DNA from 4 places in the Streptomyces sp. NPDC001315 genome. Region 1 is predicted to be linked to each of the others. Evidence: riboswitches for the same ligand, from Rfam matches in the RefSeq annotation. Region 1 holds a riboswitch; each other region holds the start of a gene.

What was found. A riboswitch is a leader RNA that binds a small molecule or an ion and turns the genes downstream of it on or off. The one in region 1 is predicted to bind thiamine pyrophosphate.
Region 2: linked by a shared signal. The riboswitch ahead of thiO (glycine oxidase ThiO) and the one ahead of thiC (phosphomethylpyrimidine synthase ThiC) in region 1 are both predicted to bind thiamine pyrophosphate.
Region 3: linked by a shared signal. The riboswitch ahead of ACFY16_RS42260 (purine-cytosine permease family protein) and the one ahead of thiC (phosphomethylpyrimidine synthase ThiC) in region 1 are both predicted to bind thiamine pyrophosphate.
Region 4: linked by a shared signal. The riboswitch ahead of ACFY16_RS28335 (thiamine ABC transporter substrate binding subunit) and the one ahead of thiC (phosphomethylpyrimidine synthase ThiC) in region 1 are both predicted to bind thiamine pyrophosphate.

The regions. Positions count from the first base shown of each region.
Region 1 covers NZ_JBIAWZ010000003.1:158,757-163,212, reverse strand. The annotation lists gene ACFY16_RS11190 (YibE/F family protein) at 1-1,141, opposite strand, end outside; TPP riboswitch at 1,213-1,389, shown strand; gene thiC (phosphomethylpyrimidine synthase ThiC) at 1,382-3,184, shown strand; gene ACFY16_RS11180 (VOC family protein) at 3,265-3,747, opposite strand; gene ACFY16_RS11175 (LysR family transcriptional regulator) at 3,882-4,456, shown strand, end outside.
Region 2 covers NZ_JBIAWZ010000001.1:1,226,406-1,230,861, reverse strand. The annotation lists gene pknB (Stk1 family PASTA domain-containing Ser/Thr kinase) at 1-967, opposite strand, end outside; gene ACFY16_RS05430 (thiazole synthase) at 1,167-1,961, opposite strand; gene thiS (sulfur carrier protein ThiS) at 1,965-2,177, opposite strand; gene thiO (glycine oxidase ThiO) at 2,174-3,340, opposite strand; TPP riboswitch at 3,338-3,449, opposite strand; gene ACFY16_RS05415 (hypothetical protein) at 3,502-3,900, shown strand; gene ACFY16_RS05410 (NAD(P)/FAD-dependent oxidoreductase) at 3,933-4,456, shown strand, end outside.
Region 3 covers NZ_JBIAWZ010000040.1:12,102-16,557, forward strand. The annotation lists gene thiE (thiamine phosphate synthase) at 1-682, opposite strand, end outside; gene thiM (hydroxyethylthiazole kinase) at 679-1,491, opposite strand; gene ACFY16_RS42260 (purine-cytosine permease family protein) at 1,532-2,923, opposite strand; TPP riboswitch at 2,916-3,011, opposite strand; partial or broken gene ACFY16_RS42265 (carbohydrate-binding module family 20 domain-containing protein) at 3,123-3,557, opposite strand; gene ACFY16_RS42270 (amidohydrolase family protein) at 3,682-4,456, shown strand, end outside.
Region 4 covers NZ_JBIAWZ010000012.1:114,779-119,234, forward strand. The annotation lists gene ACFY16_RS28330 (ABC transporter permease) at 1-466, opposite strand, end outside; gene ACFY16_RS28335 (thiamine ABC transporter substrate binding subunit) at 442-1,530, opposite strand; TPP riboswitch at 1,618-1,725, opposite strand; gene rlmN (23S rRNA (adenine(2503)-C(2))-methyltransferase RlmN) at 1,750-2,856, opposite strand; gene ACFY16_RS28345 (GntR family transcriptional regulator) at 3,089-3,844, opposite strand; gene ACFY16_RS28350 (hypothetical protein) at 3,923-4,201, shown strand; gene ACFY16_RS28355 (hypothetical protein) at 4,337-4,456, shown strand, end outside.

The DNA.
Region 1 (4,456 bases):
GGACGCCGAGCGAACCGATGATGATGCCGGCGAGCAGCAGACCGCTCATGTCGATCGATGGATACAGGCCGTGGATCAGGCCGGTGTTGTCGTCGGTGTTGCCGGTGAGCGAGGCCCAGTCGATGAACAGCGAACCGAGGACGCCGATCAGAATCAGCGAGATCAGGGTACCGAGTACCGCCACGGACGTACGGGCCGACAGGCCATGGCACAGATACAGGGCGATCAGCATGATGGCGCTCGCCCCCACCACCGCCACGACCAGCGGGTTCGAGCCCTGCAGGATGGCGGGCAGGATGAAGAAGTTCAGGATCAGGAAGCTGATGGTCAGCGCGACCAGCGCCATGACGCCCCGCAACCGACCGACAACCACGACGGCGAGCGCGAAGATGCCCGCGAGCACCGTCATCGGGATCCGACGGTTGACGTCGGTGACCGAGTACTGCAGGTCCTTCGGTGCGGAGGGCTCGTAGGCGACCACGACCTTCTCGCCCTGGTGCAACTGCCGTGTCTGGTCCGGCTGGACGATCTCGGTAAACGTACGGCCCTTGTCCGAGCCGGTGTCGACCTGGATCGTCGCCTTCTTGCAGGTGCCGTTCGCCTCCTGTTGGGCGGATGAGCCCTCGGCGGTCGAGGTATCGCCGGTCGGAGTGCCCCCCGAGGCGTTCACCGACGCGCAGCTCACGCTCTCCACCTTGGTGACCGTGGCCTGCTGGGTCTGCCGGTCGAACCCGACCCCGGTGCGTTCGTGCGCCGGGGTACCACCGGGCCACAGCACCACGAGTCCCACCACCACCGCCGCCGCGAAGGGTACGAGGATCGCCGCGATGACCTTGCGCAGGTGCTTGGATACGGGGGCGGCTGGGCCGTGACTGTGTGAATGACCGTGCTCGCCACCGGATCCAGAACCGTGCCCGCCCCCTGAGCCCGGTCTGTGCTCGCCATGTGAGCCCGGACCGTGACCGCCGGGACCCGGTCCCTGCCGGTGCCCGTTCCCCAGCCCGTGCCCATGTCCGTGGTTGTGCCCGTCGCCAGAACCACCGCCGTGTCCAGGGCCGTTGGCGTGTCCGCTGCCGTGGCGGGCGCCCGGTCCGGGAGGAGGCTCGGGCGGTGGGTACGGGGGCTCGTGTGTCGTGGTCACCGACCGATCATCGCAAGAGCGGCAGAGGCCCACTGTTCACCGCGCCACAAATGACGCTAGCGTGGAGGCACCTTTGCACACGCGGGAGCTCGGAGCACCGGGCTGAGAGGGCGCTGACGTCCGTCTTCGCAATGTTTCACGTGGAACGAGTGCTGTTTCACATGAAACGTTGCCGACGGAAACCGCTGCGTCGACCGCCGAACCTGTTACCGGGTAATGCCGGCGTAGGGAGTAGGTCTCATGACCAACAAGGACGCACGCACGCCTGCCTCCGTTCAGGGCGAACAGCCCCACGAGGCCGGGAAGTCGCTGGGCTGGCACAAGGCGTATGTCGAGGGCTCACGCCCCGATCTGCGGGTGCCGGTCCGCCAGGTGCACCTCACCAACGGGCAGTCGGTCACGCTGTACGACACGTCGGGCCCGTACACCGATCCACTGCTCGGCACTGATGTCCGCAGGGGTCTGCCGCCGGTGCGGGAGAACTGGATCACCGCCCGCGGCGACACCGAGGAGTACGCGGGCCGTCCCGTGCGCCCCGAGGACGACGGAATCAAGCACACCTCGCCGCGCGGCGGTCTGCGTAACCTCGACGCTGTCTTCCCCGGGCGACCGCGACTGCCCCGCCGCAGTCGCGACGGCCGAGCCGTCACCCAGCTCGCCTACGCACGCCGCGGCGAGATCACGCCCGAGATGGAGTTCGTGGCCATCCGGGAGAACGTGGCGCCGGAAGTGGTCCGTGAGGAGATCGCTGCCGGTCGGGCCGTGCTGCCCGCGAACGTCAACCATCCGGAGATCGAGCCGATGATCATCGGCAAGCGGTTCCTGGTGAAGGTCAACGCCAACATCGGCAACTCCGCGGTGACCTCCTCCATCGAGGAGGAGGTCGAGAAGATGACCTGGGCGACCCGTTGGGGCGCCGACACGGTCATGGACCTGTCCACCGGCCGTAACATCCACACCACTCGCGAGTGGGTGCTGCGCAATTCCCCTGTCCCCATCGGCACGGTGCCGCTCTACCAGGCTCTGGAGAAGGTCGACGGCAAGGCCGAGGAGCTGACCTGGGAGATCTACAAGGACACGGTCGTCGAACAGGCTGAGCAGGGCGTGGACTACATGACCGTCCACGCGGGCGTCCGGCTGCCGTACGTGCCGCTGACGGCCAACCGCAAGACCGGCATCGTCTCGCGCGGCGGCTCGATCATGGCGGCCTGGTGCCTCGCGCACCACAAGGAGTCGTTCCTGTACGAGAACTTCGAGGAATTGTGCGAGATCCTCGCTGCCTACGACGTCACGTACTCGCTCGGCGACGGCCTCAGGCCGGGATCGATCGCGGATGCCAACGACGAGGCTCAGTTCGCGGAGTTGCGGACGCTCGGGGAACTCAACCGGATCGCGAAGCGTTTCCATGTTCAGACGATGATCGAGGGCCCGGGCCACGTCCCGATGCACAAGATCAAGGAGAACATCGACCTTCAGCAGGAGATCTGCGATGAAGCTCCGTTCTATACGCTCGGCCCGCTGACGACGGACGTCGCGCCGGCGTACGACCACATCACCTCCGGCATCGGTGCCGCGATGATCGCCTGGTGGGGCACGGCGATGCTCTGCTACGTCACGCCCAAGGAACACTTGGGCCTGCCCAACCGTGACGACGTCAAGACCGGCGTCATCACCTACAAGATCGCCGCCCACGCAGCCGACCTCGCCAAGGGGCACCCAGGTGCGCAGGAATGGGACGACGCGCTGTCCGACGCCCGCTTCGAGTTCCGCTGGGAGGACCAGTTCAACCTCGCCCTCGACCCTGACACGGCACGGGAGTTCCACGACGAGACCCTGCCGGCAGAACCCGCCAAGACGGCCCATTTCTGCTCGATGTGCGGGCCGAAGTTCTGCTCGATGAAGATCAGCCAAAGCATCGCAGAGCGGTTCGGTGGTGCTGCGACAGAGGGGGCGTCTCCCGAGGAGATCGCTGAGGGGATGCTCCAGAAGTCGAAGGAGTTCGCGGCGAGCGGTAACAGGGTGTACCTGCCCATGGCGGACTGACGCGGCCCGGCGGCCGATTGAGTTCGTTCCGCGGCTCCTGGTCCGGGCGTTGCCTACCCGGACCGGGAGCCCGAGCGCGGTCAGGCTGTGGCGTCCTGCGGGTACCAGCGGAGTTCCACGGTGTTGCCGTCCGGGTCCCGGACATAGACCGACGTGGCGGTGCCGCGTGCGCCGAAGCGCTGAACCGGGCCTTCGAGGACGGTGAAGGCTCCCGACTTGATGAATTCGTCCCAGTCCAGCGGTTCCACGGTGAGACAGATGTGGTCGACGTTGGACTCTCCCCGAGGGCGGCTGACCAGGTCGATGATGGTCTCAGGGGTGATCCGCACCGAGGGGAACGGGATCTTGCCGGCCCGCCACTCGGCCACACGCACCGGATCCAGCCCGAGGAGCCCGGTGTAGAAGCCCAGGGACCGCTCGACATCTCCGACGTTGAGGACCAGATGGTCGAAGGCCTTCACCTTCGGCAGGGCGGCGTCGATGACGGTGCGCAGATGCTCGCCGGCTTCCCGCGGCTCGTCGTCGAGCCCGGCCGGATAGGTGGTGATGTCCGAGGCGTTCATAGGGGGCCTTCCTTGGAAGGGTGGCGTGCAGGCGGACGCCTCTTACGATCCGCTGGGGGAAATCCGCCATCAAGACAGGATCGGAATACGATCGTTGAGCTTGATTAAACGCCGGGGGGATCATGCTGGAGCGGGTGGAGATCGAGATCTTCCTGACGCTCGCCGAGGAGCTGCACTTCGGCCGTGCCGCCGAGCGCTTGCACGTCACAACCGGGCGGGTCAGCCAGGTGATCAAGAAGCTCGAGCGGCGGATCGGCGGCATGCTGTTCGAGCGGACCAGTAGAACCGTTCGACTCACCGCGACAGGGCGGCAGCTGGCCGACGACCTGGTGCCGCTGGTCGCCGGGATGGCGGCCGCGGTCCGAAGAGCCGCCGATGCCAGCCGTGGTGTCACGGGAGAACTACGGGTCGCCTTCCTCGGTGAGCTGACGGCACCTGCACTCCTCAAAGCGGTCGCTCTGTTCAGCGAACGACACCCCGACTGCAGGGTCGCTGTAAGAGAGGTTCAGCTGTCCAACTCCCGTGCGAGCCTCCTCGACGGCTCGGTCGACGTTCTCATCGCCTCGTACCCGTTCGACGGAATGGCCCGTGGGCCAGTACTGCTGTCGGAGAAGCGGGTACTCGCCGTTGCCGCCGGGCATCCGCTCGCCGGCGAGGAGTCGGTGTCGCTAGAGGTGCTCGCGGAACACCCCGTGGTGCAGTACCCGGA
Region 2 (4,456 bases), on a different contig from region 1:
CGTCCTCGTTGACGGGCAGCGGCCGGGGCACGGTCAGCGCGCGCGGGATGACGCTCGTACGGTCCTCGGCGTTGTCGTGCGCCGACGCGACCGCCTGCGGCGGCACCGCGTCCAGTTGGCCGGGGCTCAGCGCGGCACGCGCCTGACGGACCTGCGACAGCAGCTCCACGGCGTCGTACGGCCGGACGTCCGGAGTGCGCGCGGTGGCCGTCGCGACCAGCTCGTCCAGTTCGTACGGCAGCCCCGGCACGACGGCCGAGGGCGGCGGCACGTCCTCGTGGAGGTGCTTGTAGAGCACGACGGCGGGAGAGTCCCCCTCGTGGGGCCTGGCGCCGGTCAGCATCTCGTACAGGACGACACCGCATGCGTACACGTCGACGCGGGGATCGGCCGTGCCGTGCTCTATCTGCTCGGGCGCGAGGTAGGAAACGGTGCCCAGCACCGTCCCCGTGGTGTTGGTGACCGTGTCCACGGCACGCACCAGACCGAAGTCGGCGACCTTGACCCGCCCGTCGTCCCCTATCAGGACGTTCTCGGGCTTCATGTCCCGGTGCACGAACCCGGCACGGTGGGCGGCGCCCAGCGCGGCCAGCACCGGCTCCAGGATGTCCAGGGCGGCGCGCGGCTGCAGCGCCCCCCGATCGCGCAGTACGTCGCGCAGGGTGCAGCCGGCGACGTACTCCATGGCGAGGTACACGTACGACCCGTCGTTCCCCTGGTCGAAGACCTGGACGACGTTGGGGTGCGCGAGCCGGGCGACGGACTTCGCCTCCCGGATGAACCGCTCGACGAAGGAGCCGTCCACCGCGAGCGTCGGATGCATCACCTTGAGCGCGAGGACGCGGTCCAGGCGGGTGTCCACGGCCCGGTAGACCGTGGCCATCCCGCCGACGGCGATCCGCGCGTCGACGCGATACCGGCCGTCGAGCACCTGCCCGACGAGGGGGTCCTGAAGGGTCGTATCCACGCAGGCGAGTGTACGAGCCGAGACTGACACCCCCCGCTGGTTCACCCGAGATCGGGGCGGTACTGCAGCCGACCTGTGACGCTTCCCACGATCCCGCAGCCGCCGACGGCGAACGGCCCCCGCGCGAAAGGTCCACTTCGCAACCCACGGTGTCGGTGGTGCGCGCGCAGGAGACAGGCGGCGGGACAGCGCAGGGCGACTAGAAAGCAGGCCGTTCCGGATCCAACCTGGCCAGCCCCGCCACCGGAGACGACGCCTCCGCGAAGTGCCGCCGGGGAATCCGCCCCGCTCGGTACGCCAACCTCCCCGCCTCCACCCCGTTCCGCATGGCGGCAGCCATCAGCACCGGCTCCTGCGCCCGCGTCACCGCCGAGGCGAGCATCACACCGGCACACCCCAGCTCCATCGCCAGCGCCACATCCGAAGCCGTACCGGCCCCGGCATCAAGAACCACCGGCACGCGCGCGTGCTCGACGATCAGCTGGAAGTTGTGCGGATTGCGGATCCCGAGCCCGGACCCGATCGGCGACCCGAGCGGCATGATCGCGGCGCACCCCACGTCCTCCAGTTTCCGCGCCAGCACCGGGTCGTCATTCGTGTACGGCAGCACCGTGAACCCGTCGTCCACCAGAGTCTCCGCGGCGTCCAGCAGTTCGATCGGATCCGGCAGCAGCGTCCGCTCGTCGGCGATGACCTCCAGCTTGACCAGGTCGGTGCCGAGCGCCTCCCGGGCCAGCCGTGCCGTCAGCACGGCCTCACCCGCGGTGAAACAGCCGGCCGTGTTCGGCAGCACCCGGATCCCGAGCTTCTCCAGCACCGACAGCACGGACCCGTGCACGGACGGGTCCACCCGCCGCATCGCGACCGTCGTCAGCTCCGTGCCCGAGGCGACCAGCGCCCGCTCCAGCACGTCGAGGCTGGGCGCACCGCCCGTACCCATGATCAACCGGGACGAGAAGGACGTACCACCGATGACAAAGGGGTCGTCGGCCATGGGTCAGCCTCCTTGGACGGCGGTGAGGACTTCGACGCGGTCTCCCTCGGAGAGGGCGGTGGCCGACCACTGCCCGCGCGGGACGACCGTCTCGTTGAGCGCGGCGGCCACGCCGGACGGCGCCGCGGTGAGCGTCCGGACGAGGGTGTCGAGAGCCGTGCCGGGCGCGATCTCCCGGGGCTCCCCGTTGACGGAGATGGTGACGCAGGTGTTCATACGGGCTGCTCCGTGAGTGCGGCGGCGGTGAACCGCCGGGGTGTGAAGGGCCGGGCCTCGTCCGGCAGCGAACCGGTGGCCAGCGCGTGGACCAGCACGTCACCGGTGACCGGCGTGAGCAGCACGCCGTTGCGGTAGTGCCCGGTGGCCAGCAGCAGGCCGTCCAGCCCGGTGGGGCCGAGCAGCGGCGCGTTGTCGGGGGAGCCGGGACGCAACCCGGCCCGGGTCTCCGTGAGCGGCAGCTCCGTGATCCCCGGCACCAGCTCGTGCGCGTCGCGCAGCAGCTCGTACACGCCCCCCGCCGTCACGGTCGTGTCCCAGCCCAGCTCCTCGCTCGTCGCCCCGACGACCAGCTCGCCGTTCTCCCGAGGCACCAGGTAGACCTGGCTGCCGCGCACCACGGCCCGCACGGTCCGGCTCAGGAAGGGCGCATACCGCTTCGGCACGGTCAGCCGCACCACCTGCCCCTTCACGGGCCGGACGGGAGGCCGTACGTCCTCCGGGACCCCCGCGAGCCGCCCGCTGAGGCTGCCGGCCGCGAGCACCACCTGCCCCCCGCCCAGCGCCGTGCCCTCGCGGGTGACGATCCCCGCCGCCCGCTCCCGCTCGACGGTCAGCCGCTCGGCCCACTCCCGGTGGAAGACCACGCCCGCCCGCTCGCACGCGGCCACCAGGGCGGCCGCCAGCCGCCGCGGGTCGATCTGATGGTCGCCGTCGACCCGGAGCCCGCCGCGCACACCCGGCGCGAGCATCGGCTCCAGACGCCGGCAGTCCCGCCCGGACAGCCACTCGGAGTCCAGACCCGACTGCCGTTGCAGGGTGTGAAGTTCACGCAGATGGGCGCGGTCGTCGGCGTCCAGCGCCACGGCGAGCGTGCCGCAGCGGCGGTAGCCGAGGTCGTGGCCGGTGAGGTCGGTGAGCTCCGCCGCGAAGTCCGGGTAGCGGCGGGCCGAGGCGAGGTTCAGGCCCAGCAGGGTCTGCTCGCCGAAGTGCAGTTCCGTGACGGCGGCCAGCATCCCGGCCGCCACCTGCGCGGCCCCGCCCCCGGGGTCGGGATCCACGACGGCCGTGGCGAACCCGCGCTGCGCGGCCCGCCACGCCGTCACGAGTCCGATGATTCCGCCCCCCACGACGAGGACGTCTGGCGTACGCGTAGGCGACATGGGCGTCCAGCCCCTCCCTTCGCCGGCATGACCCGGATCAGGTTCGTACGGTCGGAGGCCGCCAGCCTCCCTCTCAGCCCGGTGCGTCCGGGCTCCCGCGAGTGCTTTACGTTGGCCACCCTAGCCCGATGCCGTAAGTCTCAGTAAGGGAGCCTCTGCCCATGGCTCGTTCGCTCGACGGACTCGTCCTCGCCCCCGTGGCCGACCAGGCCCCAGGTCAGGTGGGTACGCGCACCCGGTTCACGTACCACGAGAAGGACGGCGAGATCTGGGCCGAGTACGCGGGCGGCGACGTCGTGCGCGGGCAGTTGGTGGGTACCCGGACGGATGACCGGCTGGACTTCCGGTACGTGCAGCTCAAGCATGACGGCAGCACGTCGTCCGGGCACTGTGTGTCGACGGTCGTCGAACTGCCCGACGGCCGGGTGCGCCTGGAGGAGGCCTGGGAGTGGGAGTCGCAGCCGGGCAGCGGGACGAGCGTGGTCGAGCAGGTGACCGAGCCGGTCGTCGCGCGGGTGACCGAGGCGGTTGTGGAGCAGGTCACCGAGCACGCCCCCTGACTGACGAATTGTCAGTTGTCTATGGTGATCAGGTGAGTGAGCAGACGCAGCAACGAGGCACGTCGGCGGAGCGTCGCGTGGTCGTGGTCGGCGCGGGCATGGCCGGGGTGCAGACCGCGGTCGCCCTGCGGGAGCAGGGCTTCACCGGCACGGTGACCGTGCTCGGCGCGGAGCCCCACCAGCCGTACGACCGTCCCCCGCTGTCCAAGGCCGTCCTGCTCGGCACGGCCGAGGGCTCCGCCTTCGACGTCGACTTCGAGGCGCTCGGCATCGAACTGCGGCTCGGGCTCGAGGTGCTGGGCGCCCGCCCCGGCGACCACGAACTGGACACCGCCGAGGGGCCTGTGCCGTACGACGTCCTCGTCCTCGCCACCGGTGCCGAACCGATTCGGCTGCCGGGCGCGGAGGGCGTTCCCGGCGTGCATCTGCTGCGCACCCTCGACGACGCCGAGCGGCTGCGGCCCGTGCTCGCCCTGCAGCACGACGTCGTGGTCGTCGGCGCGGGCTGGATCGGCGCCGAGTTCGCGACGGCCGCGCGGGAGGCGGGTTGCTCGGT
Region 3 (4,456 bases), on a different contig from region 1:
AGGGCGTGACGGCGGCCCAGGCGCGGGCGTGGGCCGCGGCTGCCGCGCGCGGGTCGGGGGCGGCGCAGATACCGGAGACGACGGCGGCCCCGGCCGCGCCCGCCGCCCTCAGGTGCGGCAGGTCGGCGGGGGTGACCCCGCCGATCGCCACGGCGGGCAGGGGGCTGAGCGCGGCCAGGCGGGCAAAGCCGTCCAGGCCCAGGGACAGCGGGGCGTCGGCCTTGGTGCGGGTGGCGTGCAGGGCACCGATGCCGACGTGGTCGACGCGGGCGTCCGCGTCCCGCGCGGCGGCGTGCAGCTGGGCCGGGGTGGCGGCGCTCAGCCCGATGACCGCCGAGTCCCCGACGAGGCCACGTACGGCGGCGGGCGGCAGATCCGACTGCCCGATGTGGACGCCGGTGACGCAGGCACCGGCCGCCCGTGCGGCGAGGAACACGTCGACGCGGTCGTTGACGATCAGGGCGACGGACGCGGGCAGGAGGGCTGCGACCTCCAGGACGGTACGCAGGAACGCGCTGCCGTCGGCGTGCTTCTCCCGGATCTGCACGGCGGTGACGCCGCCCGCGACCGCCGCGCTCACGGTCTCGGCGACGCTGCGCCCGGCCGCCACGCACTGGGCGGCGTCGGTGACCAGGTATACGGACAGGTCGACAGGCCCCGCCGAGGAGTTGCCGATACTCACGAGAGGTCCTTGCGGGCCGCCAGTTCGCCCGGGGTGAGGGCGGCCAGCGCGTCGAGGAAGGCGACGGCGAAGCCGCCGGGTCCTGCCGCGTGCGCGGCGGCCCGCTCAGCGGCCGCGTTGTAGGCGGCGACGCCCGCCGTGGTCGTGGCCAGGCGGTCCCCGTCCACGGCGGCGAACGCGGCGAGGACGGCGCCGAGGGCGCAGCCGCCGCCGGTCACCCGGGTCAGCAGCGCGTCGCCGCCGGTGACCCGTACGCGCCGGGTGCCGTCGGTGACCAGGTCGACGGGGCCCGACACGGCGACGACGCCGCCGGTGGCCCGGGCCAGCACGTCGGCAGCTCCGGCGGCGGCCTCCACACCGTGCGCCGCGTCGACTCCGCGTCCGCCCGCGCCGTCCCCGGCCAGGGCCAGGATCTCGGAGGCGTTGCCCCGGACGACGGCGGGACGCAGGGCGAGCAGGCGCCGGGCCAGCGCGGTCCGTACGGGCAGCGCCCCGACGGCGACCGGGTCGAGGACCCACGGGGTACCGGACGCACCCGCTGCCTCGGCCGCCTCCACCATGGCCGTGCGCTGTTCGGCGTGCGGGGTGCCCAGGTTGACGAGGACACCGGAGGCCACCGGGGCGAACGCCCCGGCCTCCTCGGGGATGTCGACCATGGCGGGCGCGGCGCCCAGGGCGAGAAGCACGTTGGCGGTGAAGTTCGTGACGACCGAGTTGGTCAGGCACTGCACGAGCGGGGCGGACTCCCGTACGCGGTCCAGGGCGTACCCGGTGTAGGCGGGGGTGAGCGGTTCGAGGGTGTGCGGCACGGGACGGCTCCAAGACGGAAGAGGGGCGGAATGTACGGGCTCAGCCGCGGACCGGTCGGCGGCGCAGCCGCACCGGGCCGTAGACGAGCGCCGCGGCCAGGAAGGCGACGTAGTAGGCGAGGTCGGCGCCGTGCAGTGCGGCGGCGAGAGGGCCGACGTACAGACCGGTGTCCATGAACGGGACGGCGGCGGCGAACGACAGCGCGAACGCGGACACGGCCGGCCAGGCGGGCCGTGGCGGCTCCGCGGCCAGGTCGACGGGGCGGCCGGAGCGCTCACGGCGGCGCGCGAGCCAGTCCACGACGACGATCGCGACGAAGCCGGGGATCCAGTAGCCGACGAACAGCAGCACGTTCTGGAAGCGGGTCGCGGTGTCCGCGGCGTGCATCCACAGCACCAGCGGAAACCCGGCGAGGGCGGCCAGCGCGGCGGCGAGGGGGCGGGGGATGCGGACACCGACGGTCTGCAGCGCGAGCGAGCCGCTGTAGTCGTTCATGGCGTTGCTGCACAGCGCGGCGAGCGCGACGGCCAACAGGCCGAGGGCGCCGGGCGCCCCGCCGCCGAGCAGGGTGTCGACGCCGTGTGCGGTCTGGTCGGTGAAGACGGCGGCGCCCCACAGCCCGAGCGTCTGCACGGCCGTGAACGAGACGACGACCCCGAGCAGCGTGCACCAGAACATCCGCACCGGCGACGTCTCGCGCGGCAGGTAGCGGCTGAAGTCACTGGCGTACGGCGCCCAGGACAGCGCGAGGCTCAACGCGATCGTGCCGGTCAGGACAAATACGCCGGCCCGGTCGGCGCCGTGGACGCTGCCGTGCGCGAGGCCGCCCGCTCCGGTGTCGGCCAGGCGCCAGGCCAGCGCGGCGAAGGCCAGGGCCAGCACCGCGGTCATCGTCTTCTGAAGGCGGTGGATCGCCTCGTAGCCGAGGACGCCGAGTGCGCCCTGGGCAGCCATCATGACCAGAACGCCGAGCCAGAACGGCCAGCCGCACAGCCGGGCGAGCGCGTCCCCGCCGAACAGGCCGATGAGCGCGTCCCACGCGATGGACGACAGCCACTGGAGCACGCCCGGCAGTACCACAGCCCGGCCGAACGCGAGGCGGGCGAGTGGCAGTTGGCCGGCTCCGGTCCTGCTTCCCCAGGTGCCGAGGTACGCGGTGGGTATCGCCCCGATCACCGTGCCGAGGACGACGGCGGCCAGCGCGGTCGCGAAGTCAAGGCCGAGCGCGACGCCGACGGTGCCGGTGAAGACTCCGGTCATGGTCAGGTTCGGCGCGAACCACACGGTGAACAGGCGTCCCGGACCGCCATACCGATGGCTCTCCGGGACCGGCGCGATCCCCCGCGCCTCGATCCGCCAGTCCCCCGGCGCACTCGGCATCCGCCCGTCGAAGGCGGCCACAGGGCCGGAAGAAGCATGGGGCAGCGTCATCGAACGACATCCCTCCGCCAGTGCTAACTGGTTCAGGTTCAACGGGTGTGATCTCAGCCCCTCGGTGGGGGCACCCCGTGTCGGGCAGTTCCGCGTACGAGGGTAACGCGCGCGCGGCAGCCGGTCGTACCGGGGCCCGGCGTCCCCGGGGAGGCGGGGGACGCCGGGCTGCGGGTCGTACGAGGGACTGGCGGGCAGCTCAGCTGCGCCAGGTGTCGTTCAGGGTGACAAGGCCTGAGGAGGGGACGGTCGCGGTGCGGTTGGCGCCGCTCTCCCAGGTGACGTTGCCGTCGGCGTCCTTGAGGATGTACTTGTACTCGAAGGAGGTGCCGGCGGGCAGGGACACGTCGAGCTTCCAGACCGGGTACGCGGCGGGGTCCAGTTTCAGGGCGTTCCCGGTGTTCCAGTTGCCCAACTGGTCCTTGTTCCCGGTGACATAGATGTTCTCGCCCCACACGGTGGTGGCGTTGACGTTGAAGGAGGCACCGGTGGCGGGGTCCGGTTCGGTCGTGCCGCTCCCGCAGGTCTTGGCACCCACGTGCAGGGCGACCGCGGTGTTGGCGCCGAGGGTCGCGGTGAACTGTCCGGAGGAGTTCACGGTGACGCCCTTGCCGGACTGCACGTCGCAGTAGTTGCGGGACACAGGGCTTGCCGGGGCACGGATGACCCCCTAGGGTCGCGTAAGCAAGCGCTTAGACAGACGTTCCGGGCCTCGCCCTGGCGCTCCCGCAAGGAACCGGAAGGAAGAGGTGGCACGCGTGCCCGTCATCGACGCCTGGCTGCAGCACCCGACGGTGCGCCACTCCAACCACGAGATGTTCGACTCCCTACGCCGGTGGACCGGCCGCGGTCTGCTCGACGAACCCCTCCCGGTGGAGACGACGGTCGCCGCCCTCAAGGCCGCCGACGTGGAGATCGGCCTGTCCGCCGCCTGGTACGGCCCGCAGGGGCCGCTGATCAGCAACGATGAGGTCGCCGACTTCGTGGCCCGGTCGGACGGCCGGCTGCGCGGAGTGGCGGGCGCCGATCTGCGCCGCCCTGTGGAAGCCGTGCGCGAACTGCGGCGGGCCGTGGAGGAACTGGGGTTCGTGGCGCTGCGGATGGTGCCGTGGCTGTGGGAGCTGCCGCCCACCGACCGGCTGTACTACCCGCTCTACACGGCCTGCGTGGAACTCGGCATCCCGTTCTGCACCCAGGTGGGGCACACCGGCCCGCTGCGCCCGTCGGAGACCGGCCGACCCATCCTCTACATCGACCAGGTGGCCCTCGACTTCCCCGAACTGACCATCGTCTGCGGGCACATCGGCTACCCGTGGACCATGGAGATGATCGCGGTCGCCGACAAGCACACCAACGTCTACATCGACACCAGCGCCTACACCGCCCGCCGCTACCCCACCGAACTCGTCGCCTACCTACGCGGCCGCGGCCGCCACAAGGTCCTCTTCGGCACCAACTACCCCATGATCACCCCAGCTCAGGCCCTTGAGCACCTGGACGCACTCGAACTCGACGACGAAGCCCGGGAGTTGT
Region 4 (4,456 bases), on a different contig from region 1:
CGTGCGCGAGCAGGATCGCCCACACCGTCGTGTCCAGCCGTACGCCCCACAGTTCGTCGAGCAGTCCGCCGCGCCCGACCAGTGCCAGGAACGCCGTACCGACGACGACCGTCGGCAGCACGAACGGGACGGTCACCACCGCCCGCAGGATCTGCTTGCCCGGGAAGTCGAAACGGGCGAAGACGTACGCGCCCGGGAGCGCGACGAGCAGGGTGAGCGCGGTGGAGGCGAGCGCCTGCCAACTGGTGAACCACAGGACGTGCCGGATGTCGGACTGCGCGAGCACCTCCCCGATCCGCCCGAACTGCCAGACCCCGTCGACCTTCAGACCGCGGGCGACGATCGCCGCGACGGGGTAGGCGAAGAACACGCCGAAGAACGCGACGGGCAGGGCCATGAGCCCGAGCCGCGCCGCGTTCCCCTTCCGGCCCTTGCGGGGGGCTACTTCAGTACGAGCGAGGTCCACGACTTGACCCACTGGTCACGGTTGGCGGCGATCGTGTCGGGGGCCATCGTCTCCGGGTCCTTGGCCGCGGGCCCGTACGCCGTGAACTCGGCGGGCACCTTTGCTCCCTCGACCACGGGGTAGACGAACATGTTCAACGGCATGTCCTCCTGGAACTCCTTGGAGACCAGGAAGTCGATGAGCGCCTTGCCGCCCTCGGTGTTCTTGGCGTTGCTCAGCAGCCCCGCGAACTCGATCTGCCGGAAGCAGGTGCCGTCCGCGACACCGGTGGGCGCGGTCGTGGGCTTCGGGTCGGCGTAGATCACCTCGACGGGCGGCGAGGAGGCGTACGACACGACGAGCGGCCGGTCGCCCTTGGCCTTCTTGCCGCCGGCGGAACCGGAGAACTCCTCGTTGTAGGCCTGCTCCCAGCCGTCGACCACCTTCACGCCGTTGGCCTTGAGCTTCTTCCAGTAGCCCGGCCAGCCCCCATCGCCGTACTTCGCGGCCGTGCCCAGCAGGAAGCCGAGGCCGGGCGAGGAGGTGGAGGCGTTCTCGGTGACGAGGAGGTTCTTGTAAGCGGGCTTCGTCAGGTCGTCCAGGGAGGCCGGCGGGGTCAGCTTGTGCGCGCTGAACCAGGCCTTGTCGTAGTTGACGCAGATGTCGCCGTAGTCGATCGGCGTGACCCGGTGCTTGCCCTGGTCGAGCTGGTACTCGGTCCCGACCTGGTCCAGGCCCTTGGCCTCGTACGACTGGAACAGCCCGTTGTCGAGGGCCCGGGACAGCAGCGTGTTGTCCACGCCGAAGAAGACGTCGCCCTGCGGGTTGTCCTTGGTGAGGATGGCCTTGTTCACGGCCTGCCCCGCGTCCCCGTCCTCGAGGACCTTGACCTTGTACCCGGACTGCTTCTCGAAGTCCGCGAGCACGCTCTTGGAGACGGCCCACGAGTCGTGGCTGACGAGGGTGACGGTCTTGGAGTTCCCCGACCCCCCGTTCCCCGAGCCCGTGTCGGCGGACGACCCGCAGGCGGACAGCGTGACCAGGCCGAGCCCGATCGCCGCGGCCACGTACGTCTTTCTGTGCACTGATTCCTCCTGGAGGTGACCAGGAAGAGACGCGGCCCTGCCCGGGGCCGTCGGACGGATCCGCCGGTTCCCGGGCAGGGCGAACAGCTTGAGTGATGACCGAACTTCCTACCCAGAATGACCTGGGCGAGGTTCAGAGGGTCTGCGGCCCGGTTGCCGCACTCTCAGCGCTGTGGCGCTCCCCTGTCGGAATATGAAGATGTACCTACGCGGGTCAGACTACCGCTCGGTGGCGGCCAGCTGACCGCACGCCCCGTCGATCTCCTGCCCACGGGTGTCCCGGATGGTGACGGGCACCCCGTGCGCCGCGATGGCCTCGACGAACGCCTTCTCGTCCTCGGGCCGGGAGGCGGTCCACTTCGAGCCCGGCGTCGGGTTCAGCGGGATGAGGTTGACGTGCACGGGCTTGCCCTTGAGGAGCCGTCCGAGCCGGTCGCCGCGCCAGGCCTGGTCGTTGATGTCCCGGATCAGCGCATACTCGATGGACAGCCGGCGGCCGGACTTCTCGACGTACTCGAACCCGGCGTCGAGGACCTCGCGCACCTTCCACCGTGTGTTCACGGGGACGAGGGTGTCGCGCAGTTCGTCGTCGGGTGCGTGCAGCGAGATCGCCAGGCGGCACTTGAAGCCCTCGTCGGCGAACCGGTGGATGGCGGGCACGAGTCCGACCGTCGACACGGTGATGCCGCGCTGCGACAGGCCGAGCCCGTCCGGCGCGGGGTCGGTGAGCGCCCGGACGGCCCCCACGACCCGCTTGTAGTTGGCGAGAGGCTCGCCCATGCCCATGAAGACGATGTTGGACAGCCGCGCCGGACCGCCGGGCACCTCACCGTCCCTGAGGGCCCGCATCCCGTCCACGATCTGGTGCACGATCTCCGCGGTGGACAGGTTCCGGTCCAGCCCGGCCTGCCCGGTGGCGCAGAACGGGCAGTTCATACCGCAGCCGGCCTGCGAGCTGATGCACATGGTCACCCGGTCCGGGTACCGCATGAGCACCGACTCGACGAGCGTCCCGTCGAACAGCCGCCACAGCGTCTTGCGCGTGGTGCCCTCGTCGGTCGACAGATGCCGTACGACCGTCATCAGCTCGGGAAGCAGCGCCTCCTGCAGCCTGCCTCGTGAGCCGGCGGGAATGTCGGTCCACTCCGCCGGGTCGTGCGCGTACCGCGCGAAGTAGTGCTGCGAGAGCTGCTTGGCACGAAACGGCTTCTCACCGATCTCGGCCACGGCGTCCTTGCGCTCCGCGGGCGTGATGTCGGCGAGATGCCGCGGCGGCTTCTTGGCTCCGCGCGGGGCGACGAAAGTGAGTTCTCCGGGTGCAGGCATAACACGTCCAGTGTGGCAGATCATCTGCGGGGCCCCAGGCCAGAGCGGGGTGGGGGTGGTCACCCCTGGGCGGTCTCTGTCAGCTTCTGTCGACCTCGCACGGCCCAGGGACGGCCCAGGAATGATCTTGAAAGGGGCCCCTGACCGGCCACGAACGGGGGCAGGAAAGAGTCAGGGACAGACGCGGGGCATCAACACCCGCGACGCCCCCGCCTCCACCGACGATCAATAATCAACGATTGATCGGAATCTCGTAGACGATCTCGCAGTGAGCGACGGGCACCACGATGTCCGCCGTCTCGACGGGCCGCCCGTCGTCGCTGTAGTACGTCCGCCGGATGTGCGTGACCAGCGCGGCCTTCTGGATGCCGAGCAACGACGCCTCCTCGGCGGTCGCCGTCCGCGGTTCCGGCTGCTCCACCGCATGGCTCACGGTGACCCCGATGACAGCCATCCGGTTCACGACACCCACCCCGGCATGCGGCCCGCCCTCGGGCAGGACGACGAGAGTGCCGGCCGTGAGGTCGTACGGCTCCCAGCTCGTCGACAACTGCACCGGCCTGCCGTCGGCCAGGAACTCGTAAGCCGTCCGGACACACAGCTCGCCCTCGTCGATCCCGAGCCGCGCGGCGATGTCGGCAGGCGCCGGCACCTTGGCATCGGTCCGACTCTCCCAGTCCCCCGCCCTGCCGACGTCCTTCATGTCGGCCCGAAACGGCGACCCGTCGCGTCGCTCCCGCGCCGCCGACCGAACCACCCGCACCCGCTGCCGGGGCTCGGCGACGTACGTACCCGATCCGGCGCGCCCCTCCAGCAGCCCTTGAGAGATCAGCAACTCCTGCGCCCGGCGCACCACGTTCTCGCCCACGCCGCACTCCTGGCCGATCTGGGTGCGAGAGGGCAGCCGGTCACCCGGCTCCCATACGTGCTCCGCGATCCGCCGCCGGAGTTCGTCGGCGATGCGGAGATAGGGCGGCTTCTCAGGCATATGGAAAATCTAGTCCACTAGCCCTAATCTAGTTAACTAGCTTCACTCAAAGTGATCGTCGGTGACGGAGGCTGCCCTGTGCCCGCTTCGGGAGTTAGCGCGACGGCCATCGCCGCCCGGCTGTCCGCTCTCGGGCTTCCCACACAAGTGGAGGAACACGGGAGTCACACGACGGTCGAGGCGGAGATACCGGAATCGCTCTCCGCCGAGTCATGGCGGGAGGTCCTGGACGTGGTGGCCGACGCCGACCGGTTCGGCCTCCTCGCCACCAGCCTGAACGGCCGCACCCTCTGGGCGGCCGTACGCAAAACGGTCCCCACGACGGGCGATGTCGGGGGACCGAGCTATCAGCGATAGGAGCTGAACAGCATGCGCAACCGTATCCGCCGAGCCGTCGCCCTCACCAGGGCGCGGTACTCGCCGCACTCGCCCAAGGGCAGGCACCGCCGCTCCTTAACACCCGCCGGACCGCCGGCCGCTCCCGCTTTCCCCATGTCCGCGGACGCGTTGACGCTCACCCTGGGCCGGGCTTCCACCGACACGAACCACCGAGACTCGCTCGCAGCCGAGGACATCGCCCTCGTCCGCCCGTACGTGCTGGCCTGGGAGAAG